Regions from separate parts of the Embleya sp. NBC_00896 genome, predicted to be linked through region 1. Evidence: riboswitches for the same ligand, from Rfam matches in the RefSeq annotation. Region 1 holds a riboswitch; each other region holds the start of a gene.

Region 1 (4,353 bases):
ACCGGCGCCGAGTTGTGGATCCACCTGCGCGGCCACGTGACCGCGCACGCCCACGATGGTTCCGTGCCGGCCCGGCTGCCCCCGGCCCATCTGGTCTGCCTGCGGCGCAACCGCTGGTCGCTCACCCCCTCACCGGACGGAGCGGCCTTCCTCGCGGTGCGTTTCCGCGCCGGGGCGCTGCGGTGCCTGCTGGCGGCGGATGTCGACGATGTGGCGGACACGACGGTTTCCGCCGAAGACGCGTGGCACGCCGCGGGACGGCGGCTGGCCGACGTGGTCCGCGCGGCCCCCGCAGGGCCGACACGCGTCGCGGCCCTGGACCGGGAACTGCGCGCCCTCATCGACCGCCGCCGGTCCGAGAGCGCGGGCGAGTCCCGCGTCCTGGCCGCGGCCGACCTCGTCTATCGGCGCCGCGGGGCCGTGCGCGTGGACCACTTGGCCGCGGAAACCGGCCTGAGCGTACGGCAGTTGCAAAGACGCTTCCCGCCTGCCGTCGGAGTCGGGCCCAAGGAGTTCCAACAGCTGACCCGCATCCAGCACGCCGCGCGGACACTGCTGCTGGACGACGAACCGCGCTACCTGGCGACGGCCCTCGACGCCGGGTTCTACGACCAGAACCACTTCATCCGCGAGTTCCGCCGATTCACCGGGCGCACGCCCGCGGCGGTCCTCGGGCGTGGGATGTCGCATTTCTACTATGAGTCGTCCGCTGTCCGGGGCCAGGGTTGGACACCGACGACCCCGAGTGAAAGGCGACACCATGACCATGGTCACCGCGATCCTGCGCCCCAAGCCCGACCGCGCTGACGCCCTCGCCGACGCGCTGCGCGAGGTGGCGGGACACACCCGCGGCGAAGCGGGCGCGGTCGCGTACGCGATCGGCCGGCGCGAGGACGGAAGCTTCGTCGTCACCGAGCAGTTCGTCGACCGGGACGCCTGCGACGCGCATTTCGCGGCACCGTACGTGACCGGCCTGCTGGCCCGGCTCCCCGAACTGCTGGTGGGAGACCCCGAGGTCGAGTTCGCGGAAACCCTCACCTCATTCGTCGCCTGAGCCCGAACCAAGGGGTGACGTCCCGAGCGCAACAGCGCTCCCGGGACGTCACCCATGGCCCGATCGTCAGTCGGCCAGCGGCAAATAGAGCCGGTTGCCCGCCGCCGCGAACTCCGCGGACTTGGCCGCCATCCCCGCCTCGGCCTCCTCACCCGCCGCCCGAATGTCGTGACTGATCCGCATCGAACAGAACTTCGGACCGCACATCGAGCAGAAGTGGGCGGTCTTGGCGGGCTCCGCCGGCAGCGTGGCGTCGTGGTAGGACCTGGCCGTGTCCGGGTCCATCGCCAAGTCGAACTGGTCCTGCCAGCGGAACTCGAAGCGCGCGTCCGAGAGCGCGTCGTCCCACGCCTGCGCGCCCGGGTGGCCCTTGGCCAGGTCGGCCGCGTGGGCGGCGATCCGATAGGCGATCACGCCCGCCTTGACGTCGTCCCGGTCCGGCAGGCCCAGGTGCTCCTTCGGCGTGACATAGCAGAGCATCGCGGTGCCCCACATGCCGATCATCGCCGCGCCGATCGCCGACGTGATGTGGTCGTAGCCCGGCGCGACGTCGGTGGTCAGCGGGCCGAGCGTGTAGAACGGCGCCTCGTCGCAGATCCGCTGCTGGAGGTCGACGTTCTCCTTGATCTTGTGCATCGGCACGTGGCCGGGGCCCTCGATCATCACCTGCACGTCCATCGACCGCGAGATCCGGCCCAGCTCGCCCAGCGTCTCCAGCTCGGCGAACTGCGCCGCGTCGTTGGCGTCGTGGATCGATCCCGGGCGCAGGCCGTCACCCAGCGAGTAGGTCACGTCGTACGCGCGCAGGATCTCGGTCAGCTCGGCGAAGTGCGTGTACAGGAAGTTCTCCTGATGGTGCGCCAGACACCACGCGGCCATGATCGAGCCGCCGCGCGAGACGATCCCGGTCTTGCGCCGCGCGGTCAGCGGCACGTAGCGCAGCAGCACGCCGGCGTGCACGGTCATGTAGTCCACGCCCTGCTCGCACTGCTCGATCACGGTGTCCCGGTACAGCTCCCAGGTCAGCGCCTCCGGCGCGCCGTTCACCTTCTCCAGAGCCTGGTACAGCGGCACCGTGCCGATCGGCACCGGCGAATTGCGGACGATCCACTCGCGCGTGGTGTGGATGTCCTTGCCGGTGGACAGGTCCATCACCGTGTCCGCGCCCCACCGGATCGCCCACACCAGCTTGTCGGTCTCCTCCTCGATCGAGGAGGACACCGCCGAGTTGCCGATGTTCGCGTTGACCTTCACCAGGAAGTTCTTGCCGATCACCATCGGCTCGATCTCGGGGTGGTTGATGTTCGCGGGCAGCACCGCGCGCCCGGCGGCGATCTCGTCCCGGACCAGCTCGGGCGACAGGCCCTCGCGGATCGCCACGAACTCCATCTCCGGGGTGATCAACCCCCTTCGCGCGTAGGCGAGTTGGGTCACCGCGTCGGACCCCTTGGCGCGCCGCGGGCGAGCCCCCGCGCCGGGCACGGCCAGGTCGGCGGGGGTGAGCGCGGCGATCCGGCCGTCGTAGCGCGTGGTGTCGCCGCGTTCGTCGATCCACGCGGAACGCAGCGCGGGCAGGCCGCGCCGCACGTCCACCTCGAAGGCGGGGTCCGTGTACGGCCCCGACGTGTCGTACAGGCGAACCGTCTCGCCGTTGGTCAGATGCACCGTGCGAACCGGTACGCGCAGGTCCTCGCGCGATCCGGCGACATAGCCGCGGTGGTGGGCGGGGGAAATCGGCCCGCTGGTGACCGTCTGTCGGGCAGCGGACATCGAGGCGTCGTGCTGGGTCATGGAAAAGCTCCCTACGCCGGCATTACCCGGTCAGGTTCTGCGGTCGGCGCGGCTACAGCGCCCTCTCAGCCCGGTGCCCCGAGCTCCCGTGTATCTCCGTATGTGCGTGCCCACCCTGACACACCCCGGGCCGCACGACCAGCACGCCCCCGCCGGCGAATCAGCGCAGCGGGTCGCGCGGCTCCCGGCCGACCATCGCCGAGCGCGCGAGCACGACCATCCCGACCACGACGAACAGCCCCACGACGCCCTTGACGATCGGCATCAGGAACGCGGAGAAGAGCCAGATCAGCAACCAGCACACGAGCACCAGCGCGACCACCGGAACGGCGATCCGTACCCACTTCGGCCATGTCTGCATCGTCAACTCCCAGTCACGCGATCCCACGCGAGACGTACACCCAAGGACCACCTTCCCCGGGTGGACACGTCATACCCGGACCCACGGTTCCGGCCCGGTCGGCGGGGCGGCGTCCGAGCTCAGACCGGCCAGCTCTCCCCGCGCCACGCGGCGTCCCAGAACATCCACTCGTAGCGCGCGGTCGTGGTGAAGTGCTCGATCATCCGGGCCCGCTCGGTCGCCGAGAGGTCGGTGCCGATCCGGTCGACCAGGTCGAGCACGGCCCGCACGGTCTGCTGGAACTCCTCGGCGCCGTAGGTCGCGATCCAGCGCTGGTACAGCTCGTCGGGCGAGCCCTTCGCCAGCAGCGCGTCGCCGACCCGCGCATAGATCCAGTAGCACGGCAGCACCGCGGCCACGCCCTCGGCGAACGAACCGTTGTACACGGTCGCGAGCAGGTAGCTGGTGTACGCGCGGGTCGCCGGCAGTACCGGCTCGGTCGCGGTGGCGTCGGCCACCGAGCTGCCGAAGTCGACCATGAAGCCCTCGTGCAGCGAGCGCTCGGCGGCGATCGCCCCGGCGGCGTCGCTCGCGAACTGTACGGTCGTCGCCTCGTCCGGCGCCTTCGCCGCACACACCGCGAGTGCCTTGGCGTAGTCGCGCAGGTAGTGCGAGTCCTGCACCACGTAGTGCCGGAACGCCTCGCGCGAGAGCGTGCCGTCGGTCAGCCCGTGGATGAAGGGGTGGTCGAGGATCGACGCGTAGACGTCCTCTATCGCCGCCCACAGTTCGTCGCGAAACGCCATCAGATGTACTCCCGATCGTTCGACCTTGACACCCGATTGTCGTACACGCGCCTGTTCAGGCTTCCGGTGGCGAGAAGAACACCAGGACGCGCAGCGGTTCGGTGATCCGGTGGAAGCGGTGCGGGACGTGCGCCGGCACGTACACGACGCTGCCGCGCGCGACGTTCGTGGACTCCTCGCCCACGGTCAGCGAGCCCCGACCGCTGATCACGACGTACGCCTCGTCCCGATCGTGCGGCTTCTGGGTGTCGGTCTCGCCCGGTTCGAGGCCGTACAGGCCGATCGAGAAGTTCCGCTCGTTGAGGAACCGGAGGTAGGCACCCTTCTCGAAGACGCGCTCGGCGTCCAGATCGTCGAGCCGA
Region 2 (4,353 bases), 1.7 Mb from region 1:
CAGGGTGTCGTCCGGAGTGAACAGCCACTCCAGCGCTTCCTCGTCGGTGAAGTTGGAGTCGGAGAGCAGGGTCAGCGTGCCGACCAGGCCCTTGACGATGTTGCCGTCCTGGAAGAAGTCGGCGGGCACCTGGAGGGCGCTGTGCTCGCCGCGGCGCACGGCCAGGAACTTGCGCTCCTTCAGCTGCTGCCGGACCTTCAGGATGTCCACGCCGAGGATCTCGGCGATGTCGGGGAGTGTCACCCAGGCGGGGACGAGGGCTTCTGTTTTGGCGTCGATCTCGCTCACCCGGCCCATTTTAGGTTCCGCGCCGGCCGCGGCCCGCCGGCGCGGTCGACAACAGCGCCGGCCGCGGCCTCCGAGACCGCGGACCGCGGGCTACAGGGCCACGGACTTGAGCGCGTTCTCGGGGTCGGCGAACCTCGCCCGGTCCACCGGCGTGCCCAACTGGACGAGCTTGCGGCCCTGGGCCAGGTCGCGCGGCCTGGCCACGGCGAGCAGCGCGACGAGCCGGTCGCCGGCGAACCAGCCCGCGGTCCACTTGGCCTCCTCGGCCGAGCCGCGGAAGACCAACTCGTCGGTCGCCGCGTGCCGGCCGACGTACTGCACCATCCGGCCGAACTGGTCGGACCAGAAGTAGGGGACCGGGTCGTACGCCAGGTCGCCGCCGAGCAGGTTGGTCACCAGCACGCGCGGGGCCTGGAGCGCGTTGTCCCAGTGCTCGACGTTCATCCGGGTGCCGTACCGGGCGGACGGGAAATCGACGCAGTCGCCGACCGCGTACACCCCGGGCAGTGAGGTCGCGAGGTGGTCGTCCACCTCGACGAAGCCGCGCGCGTTGCGGGCCACCGCGTCGGCCAGCCATTCCGTGTCCGGGCGCACGCCGATGCCCACCACGATCGCGTCGGCGGGCAGTCGGCGACCGTCGGTCAGGTGTACCGCGCCCGCCTCCAGGCGGTCCACGCGCGCGTTCACCAGGAGTTCGACGCCGGCCTCGGCGTACCACGGCACGAACCGCTCGCCGATGGCGTCCGGGAACGGCCCGGCGAGCGGCGTGTGCAGGGCCTCGACGACGGTGGTCCGGCAGCCGGCGGCGGCCGCGGTGGTCGCCACCTCGGCGCCGACCCAGCCCGCACCGACGATCACGACGTGCGCGCCGGGCACGAGCGCGGTGCGCAGCGCGCGCGCGTCGTCGATCGTGCGCAGGACGTGCACGCCGGGCATCCCGGCCGCGCCGGGCAGGTTGACCACCCGCGAGCCGGTCGCGATCACGAGCCGGTCGTAGTCGACCGGACCGGCGTCGGTGTCCACGACGCCCGCGCGCAGGCCCGTCGCGGTCCGGCCGAACAGGCAGCGCACGCCGAGCGCGTCCCAGTCCGCCTCGAACGAGGTGTCGTCGGTCTTGCCGGCGAGCACCTCCTTCGACAGCGGCGGGCGGTCGTACGGCGGGTGCGGCTCGGCCCCGAGCAGGGTGACGCGCCCGGCGTACCCCTGGTCCCGCAGCGCCACCACGGTTTGCAGGCCGGCCATGCCGGCACCCACGACGAGCACGTTGTCCATGCAGGGCACCCTACGACGCGCCCCGTCGTCCTCGACCACCAGGGTCTTGACTCAGTCAAGGACATCTCGGGTCGGCCATTCGGGCGCCCCGGGCGGCGCCGGGGCGGTGTCGTAGTGTGGAGAGGTCACGGGAGCCCGGTGAGACCGGGCTGAGAGGGGGGCTGCGAGCCCCCGACCGTCCGAACCTGATCCGGGTCATACCGGCGAAGGGAGTTCCCCTCACCATGTCCACCATCACGACCACCGACGTCGTGGTCGTCGGCGCGGGCGTCGCCGGACTGTCCGTCGCGTGGCGCGCGAGCACCCGGTACGGGCTGACCGTCACCGTCGTGGACCCGAGCCCCGGGCGCGGTGCCTCGCACGCGGCCGCGGGCATGCTCACGCCCGTCTCCGAACTGCAGTACGGCGAGGAGAGCCTGCTCCGGCTGAGCATCGAATCGGCCCGGCGCTACGCCGATTTCGCGGCCGAGCTGGCCGACGCGGCCGGCCTGCCGTCGGGCTACCGCGCCTGCGGCACGATCGCGGTCGCGCTGGACGCCGACGACCGGGCCGTCCTCAAGGACCTGCACGCCCACCAGACCCGCCTCGGCCTGGACTCGTCCTGGCTGACCAGCCGCGAGTGCCGCCGACTCGAACCGATGCTCGCTCCCGCGATCACCGGCGGCCTGCACGTCGCGGACGACCACCAGATCGACAACCGCCTGCTGGTCGCGGCGCTGCTGGCCGCCTGCGAACGGGCCGGCGTGCGGTTCGTCCGCGAGAGCGTCGAGCGGATCCTGGTCGCGAACGACCGCGCGTACGGCGTGTGCCTGGTCGACGGGCGCGAGCTGACGGCCGATCAGGTGCTCCTCGCGGCCGGCTGCCGCTCCGGCCTGATCCCGGGCCTGCCGCCCGAGGTGGTCCCGCCGGTACGACCGGTCAAGGGCGAGATCCTGCGCCTGCGGGTGCCGCCTGAGATGCTGCCGTTCCTGTCCCGCAACATCCGCGGCGTGGTCAAGGGCGGCAGCATGTACCTCGTGCCGCGCGCGGACGGCGAGCTGGTGATCGGCGCGACCGAGCACGAGCTCGGGCACGACACCCGGGTCACCGCCGGCGGCGTGTACGAACTCCTGCGCGACGCGCACGAACTGGTCCCCGGCATCACCGAGCTGCCGCTGGTCGAGACGCTCGCCGGGCTGCGCCCCGGCAGCCCGGACAACGCGCCGATCCTGGGCCGCTCGGCGCTCGCCGGCCTCGTCGTGGCGACCGGCCACTACCGGCACGGCATCCTGCTCACCCCGATCACCGCCGACACCGTCGCCCAAGTGCTCGCCGAGGGCGGCACACCCGAGCTCATCCGGCCCTTCGGGCCCGACCGCTTCGAGACCGCCGACCGGAAGGTCATGGCATGAACGACGCACCGGAAGGTCACGGCATGAACGCCATAGAGGTCTCGGTCAACGGCGCCCGGCGCAGCGTCGCGCCCGGAACCACCGTCGCCGAGCTGGTCGGCACGCTGACCACCGCGGCCAAGGGCGTCGCGGTCGCGGTCGACGAGGCAGTGGTCCCGCGCGGCGCGTGGGCCGACACCGTGCTCGACGCGGGCAGCCGCGTCGAGGTGCTGACCGCTGTCCAGGGAGGGTGACCGCATGGCCGACGACAAGCTGGTGATCGCGGGCGAGTCCTTCGCGTCGCGACTGATCACGGGGACCGGCGGCGCGCCGAGCCTGGAGATCCTGGAGCGGGCGCTGATCGCCTCGGGCACCGAGATCACCACGGTCGCGATGCGCCGGGTCGATCCGGGCACCGCGGGCTCGGTCCTGGACGTGCTGCGTCGACTGGGGATCCGGGTGCTGCCGAACACCGCCGGGTGCTTCACCTCGGGGGAGGCCGTGTTGACCGCGCGCCTCGCGCGCGAGGCGCTGGAGACCGACTGGGTCAAGCTGGAGGTGGTGGCCGACGAGCGCACGCTGCTGCCCGACGGGGTCGAGCTCGTGGACGCCGCCGAGCGGTTGGTCGACGACGGCTTCCGGGTGCTGGCGTACACCAACGACGACCCGGTGCTCGCGCGCCGACTGGAGCAGGTGGGCTGCGCGGCGGTGATGCCGCTGGGTTCGCCGATCGGTTCGGGCCTGGGCATCCGCAACCCGCACAACATCCGGCTGATCACCGAGCACGCGAAGGTCCCGGTCGTGCTCGACGCGGGGCTCGGCACCGCCTCCGACGCGGCGCTGGCGATGGAGCTCGGGTGCGACGCGGTGATGCTCGCGTCGGCGGTCACCCGCGCGCAGTCGCCGGTGCTGATGGCCGAGGCGATGCGGCACGCGGTGGACGGCGGCCGGCTCGCGTTCCGGGCCGGGCGGATCCCGATGCGGCACCACGCGCACGCGTCGTCACCGATGGCCGGCATGCTGGAGAGCAGCCCCGAACACCCGGCGTTCTAGTAGCGTGTCGCTGCTTAGATATGGCGTGTCTGGTTGGGAGGTTGGTGTCTGGCAGATTCCTTCCCCTTTGCCAGACGGGACTGTTGTCATGGGTTCGCAGAAAAAGCGGCCGGTCAGGTTGACCGCGCAGGATCGCGAGGAGTTGGTCCGGGTGACCACGACGGGTGTTCGTGGGGCCTCGATGATCATGCGCGCGCGGGTGCTGCTTGCGCTGGATGCCTCGGTGGGTGAGGCGGATCCCAAGGAGGTGATCGCGGCCCGGCTCGGCGTCTCCGGTGAGACATTGCGGCTGGTCGCCAAGCGTTTCGCCGAGACCGGTGGCGATGTTCACGCCACGATCGCGCGGAAGAAGCGCGACCTCCCGCCGGTG
Region 3 (4,353 bases), 2.7 Mb from region 1:
GACTCGATCAGGTCGGCCCAGCCGCTCATCGCGACGACGGCCTTGATCCGGGGATCGAACGCGGATGCGAGCAGGCTGATCCCCGCGCCGTAGGAGACGCCGGCCATCCCGATCTTGTCCGGGTCGGCCGGGGTGTTGGCCAGTGTCCAGTCGATCACCTTGGACGCGTCGGCGATGTCCTGCGGGCCGGCCGTCTCGATCTCGCCGCCGGACTGCCAGAAGCCGCGCGAGTTGTAGCCGACGACGACGTAGCCGCTGTCGGCCAACTTCTGTGCGGGGACGACGTATTCGATCTGCGGCATCGCCCAGCTGGTGGGCAGGACCACGACCGGGTAGCGGGTGCCGGCGGCGCCGCCGGTGGGGGTGAAGACGTTGGCGGCGAGCCGGATGCCGCCGTCGCCGGGGATGTCGACGAAGCGGACGGAGGATCCGGCGGCGGTCTGCACGGCCGCCGCCGGAATGTGCTGCTGGGTGGTCGCGCCGGCCGGACCGACGAGGGTCCCGGCGAGGAGCGCGGCCGAGACGACGGCGACCGCACGAGCGCGTGGGCGCATGCGGAACTGACCCATGAGGGCGTCTCCTGACGTCGTTGTCGGGGATGGCCCGACACGCGAAATGCATGGCGAACCGACGCCCACAGGCGGCGCCGGAGGGGTGACTCACGAGTAAGTTACGCGCCGGTAAACGCGGGCGGTAGCAGCCCAGTGTGACCGGATGAACACCTTTCGATCGTCCCGGTACCGTGGTCCCGGCGAGACGGGGGAAGCATGGTTGACGTCGACGCGGAGACGCGGCGTGCCCTGGAACGGGGCGAGCGGGGTAGGCAGCGGTGCGCCGAGGGACTGGCCGGCGGCGACGCCGAGTTGCTCGCGGAGGCGATCGGGTTGCTCACCGAGGCCCTCGCGGTGCTCGACGGCGCCGACGAGCGGTGGCCGGAATTGGCGTACGCGGTGGGCGTGGCGTACGCGGCGGCGGCGAATCCCGGAGACGCCCGGGCGTTCGATCAGGCGCGGCTGTGCTTTCGGCGGGTGCTGCGGGCCGCGCCGGTGGACGCGCACCGGATCCGGGCCGCCGCGCACGTGGCCGCGGCGCGGATCGGGGCGGGCTCGCGCGGTACGCCGTGGGGCCTGCTGTTCGACCCGCCGAGTGCCGACGAGATCGCCACCGCGCTGCGCCGGCTGGGCACCGACGCGCTCGTGCAACTCGTCCCCGGGACGGCTGTACTGACCCTGGCCGACGGCTCGACCCGGGTCCTGGATCTGCCCGAACTCGACTATGGGCTACGGCTGGTGACGGGTGATCAGGAGAACTGGTCGGCCGCCGTCGACGCGCTGTGCGGATGGGCCTGGACGGCGGTGATGGGCCCGATCCTCGACGCGCTGCCCCGCTCGTTCGCGCGGGCGCCGTCGCTGGTGCTGATTCCGGCCGGACCGTTCGGGATGGTGCCGTGGCACGGTGCCTGGCGGGAGGTCGACGGCCGACGCCGGCACGCGCTCCAGGACGCGCAGATCTCGTACAGCGCGTCGCCGCGACTGCTGTGCGAGGTGGCCGGGCGCCGGCTCGGCGACCTCGGCCCGCGGCGACCGATCGAGATCGGCCGCACGGCCGGCGACCCGGTCGCGTTCGTGCCGGCCGCAGGGCACGACGAGGCGTGGCGGCGCGGCACCGAGTACCTGACGGCCGGCACCCACGCGGTCGTGTCCACCCTGTGGCCGGTGGACGACGCGACCACCGGGCTTGTCCTGTACATGGCCCATCACTATCTGAACCGGCGCGACCTCCCGCCCGCCCAGGCGCTGCGGATGGCCCAGCTGTGGCTGCGCGACCACAAGCGCGGGATCCCCGCCGCGATGCCCGCCGAACTGGCGGCGAAGGCGCGCGCGATCTCCTCGGACGACCCGACGAGGTGGGCGGGCTTCATCCACTCGGGATGGTGAGCCCGATCGCGACGGGGCGTGGGCCGGAACGTGAGCCGGCCCACCCCGCCTTCCCAAACGACTCGCGAGCCGCGTACTGTTCGCCACGCCATCGCGGGAGCTCGGACCAACCGGGCTGAGAGGGCGGCATGGGGTGTCGGCGTCGAGCCGGCGCGAGCCCCGGGGCCACCGACCGCTTGAACCTGTCCGGGTAATGCCGGCGTAGGGAGAGTAGGTCGAGCCATGTCGGCTCCTGTCATAGACGACGCACGCCCCGAAGGGCACCGGCCCGGGGTCGAGGCGCCACTGATCCTGGACACCGCGCCGCCGCGCACCCTCGGGTTCCGCGACCAGGCGTCGTTCTGGGCCAACCTCGGGGTGAGCCTGCTCGGCTTCTCCGGCGCCCTGTACGTGCTGGCCCCGGAGGGGTACCCGCAGCTGTCGATGGTCGCCGCGATCGTCGCGGCGGTCGGCGGCACGCTGATCGGCACACTCATGGTCGCCGTCGCCGGCATCCCCGGCGCCCGCAGCGGCGCGCCCGCGATGACGGTGCTGCGCGGGTTGTTCGGCACGAAGATCTCGTACGTGCCGACGGTGTTCAACATCGTCCAGTGCATCGGCTGGGGCACCTTCGAGCTGCTGGTCATCTCGATCGGCATCGAGGCGATGACCGACGGCGACGGCCCGCACTGGCTCTACATCGTCGCCGCGGGCGCGGTCACCACGGCGATGAGCCTGCGTCCGCTGGGCATGCTGCGGATCCTGCGCCGCTACGTGACGATCGCGGTGGGCATCGCGATGCTCTACTTCTCGATCCAGCTGTGGCGCGAGGGTCTGCCGCCGATGACCGAGGGCTCGTGGTCCGGGTTCTTCCCGGCGATGGACGCGGCCCTGGCGGTCGCGGTGTCGTGGGTGCCGCTCGCGTCCGACTACACGCGCCACTCGCGCGGCACGAAGCCGGCCTTCTGGGGCGCGCTGAGCGGGTTCTCGATCACCAGCATCTGGTGCTACCTGCTCGGCCTGGTCGCGCTCGCGCAGGTCGGCGGCGACCCCGACAAGATCTTCGACTCGTTCCTGGGCGTGACCGCCGGGTGGGTGTTCTTCGCCGTCCTCGTCGTGCGCGAGGTCGACCAGAGCTTCGCGAACGTCTACAGCACCGCGATGTCGATCCAGAACCTCGCGCCGAGGATCGACCGCCGGCTGCTGTGCCTGGGGGTGGGCTCGGTGGTCACCGCGTTCGCGCTGATGGTGAACGACTTCGACACCTACGCGAGCTTCCTGTCGCTGATCGGCTCGATCTTCATCCCGCTGCTGGGCGTGCTCGCGGTGGACCTGTTCCTCGGGCGCGGCCGGAGCGGCTGGGACCTGGGCGACCACGCGCCGGCGCGGTGGGTCATGGTCGTGCCGTGGGCGCTCGGGTTCTGCATGTACCAGCTGATCAACCCGGGCTCGGTCGAGTGGTGGGCGAAGTTCTGGGGCCACATCCAGGACGCGCTGCACATCCACGCGCAGACGTGGACCTCGGCCTCACTGTTCTCTTTCGCGCTCGCAGGCGTGACCGCGTACCTCGCGGTCGCGTGGGACCGGCGGCGGGCGGTCGCGGCGCGCTGAGGCGGAGCCGGCCGCGTCGGTGGGGGCCTCCTCCCGACGCGGCCGAATCCGTGCCCGTACGCGGGACCCCAGCGGCGCTCAGGTGGGGTTCGGGGCGAAGGCTGTGGTCAGGGATGGGGCGGACCAGCGGGTCAGGGTGGGTGGGGCGGTGTCCGAGGGGCCCGGGTAGAGGCGGTAGAGGGTGCCGGCCTCGGTGGGGATCGGGAGGTCGCCGTGGACCAGGGCGATGAACGCTCGGTCCGTGGTCAGGGCGGTGGTGAGGTCGGGGTCGGCGGGGGCGCCGTCGCGGTTGTCGCGGACTCGGGCGGCGAAGGCGGACGCGGGTTCGTCGGCGCCGCGGCGGTACTCGGTGACGTCGCCGGGGGCGCGGCCTCGGATCAGGACGCGGTCGGTGGTCGCGGCGGCGATGATCCGGGCCAGGTCGCCGAGCGTGGCGCGGCCGCCGGGAGCGAAGTGGGTGCGCAGGTCGCGGGCCAGTTCGGCGAGCCGGTCCTGGTGGCGGTGGACGTTGTGGAAGCCGTCCTCGCCGGACATGTTGACGTCGGTCCACTGGGCGGTGCGTTCGGCGAGGTCGACCGTCAGCGGTACGCAGATGCGCGCGTCGCCCGCGAGGTCGAAGCGCTGCCGCACCGCGCCCGGGTCGAACGCCCCGGCCCCGCCGACCGCGTCCAGGTCCATGAAACCGGCGAACGCGTCGAGCAGGTCGTCGAACGCGACGTCGTTGTAGCTGAACACGACGACGATCGCGTACCGGACGCCGTTCGCGGCGAGCCCGGCCGCGTCCAGGTCGACGAACTCGGTCGCGCCGTGCGGTGCGGGCGCCGAG

What was found. Region 1 has a riboswitch for thiamine pyrophosphate ahead of thiC (phosphomethylpyrimidine synthase ThiC). Riboswitches for the same ligand answer to the same signal wherever they lie in the genome.
Region 2: another riboswitch for thiamine pyrophosphate. It lies ahead of thiO (glycine oxidase ThiO); the one in region 1 lies ahead of thiC (phosphomethylpyrimidine synthase ThiC).
Region 3: another riboswitch for thiamine pyrophosphate. It lies ahead of OG928_RS04990 (purine-cytosine permease family protein); the one in region 1 lies ahead of thiC (phosphomethylpyrimidine synthase ThiC).

Annotation. Positions count from the first base shown of each region.
Region 1 covers NZ_CP108776.1:3,702,200-3,706,552, forward strand. The annotation lists gene OG928_RS16760 (helix-turn-helix domain-containing protein) at 1-807, shown strand, start outside; gene OG928_RS16765 (putative quinol monooxygenase) at 761-1,054, shown strand; gene thiC (phosphomethylpyrimidine synthase ThiC) at 1,121-2,845, opposite strand; TPP riboswitch at 2,837-2,945, opposite strand; gene OG928_RS16775 (hypothetical protein) at 3,006-3,206, opposite strand; gene tenA (thiaminase II) at 3,326-3,991, opposite strand; gene OG928_RS16785 (cupin domain-containing protein) at 4,047-4,353, opposite strand, start outside.
Region 2 covers NZ_CP108776.1:5,382,713-5,387,065, forward strand. The annotation lists gene OG928_RS24435 (Rv2175c family DNA-binding protein) at 1-288, opposite strand, end outside; gene OG928_RS24440 (NAD(P)/FAD-dependent oxidoreductase) at 379-1,560, opposite strand; TPP riboswitch at 1,678-1,789, shown strand; gene thiO (glycine oxidase ThiO) at 1,785-2,951, shown strand; gene thiS (sulfur carrier protein ThiS) at 2,975-3,184, shown strand; gene OG928_RS24455 (thiazole synthase) at 3,189-3,983, shown strand; gene OG928_RS24460 (helix-turn-helix domain-containing protein) at 4,072-4,353, shown strand, end outside.
Region 3 covers NZ_CP108776.1:1,042,196-1,046,548, reverse strand. The annotation lists gene OG928_RS05000 (alpha/beta fold hydrolase) at 1-569, opposite strand, end outside; gene OG928_RS04995 (CHAT domain-containing protein) at 768-1,937, shown strand; TPP riboswitch at 2,021-2,163, shown strand; gene OG928_RS04990 (purine-cytosine permease family protein) at 2,160-3,527, shown strand; gene OG928_RS04985 (MXAN_6230/SCO0854 family RING domain-containing protein) at 3,606-4,353, opposite strand, start outside.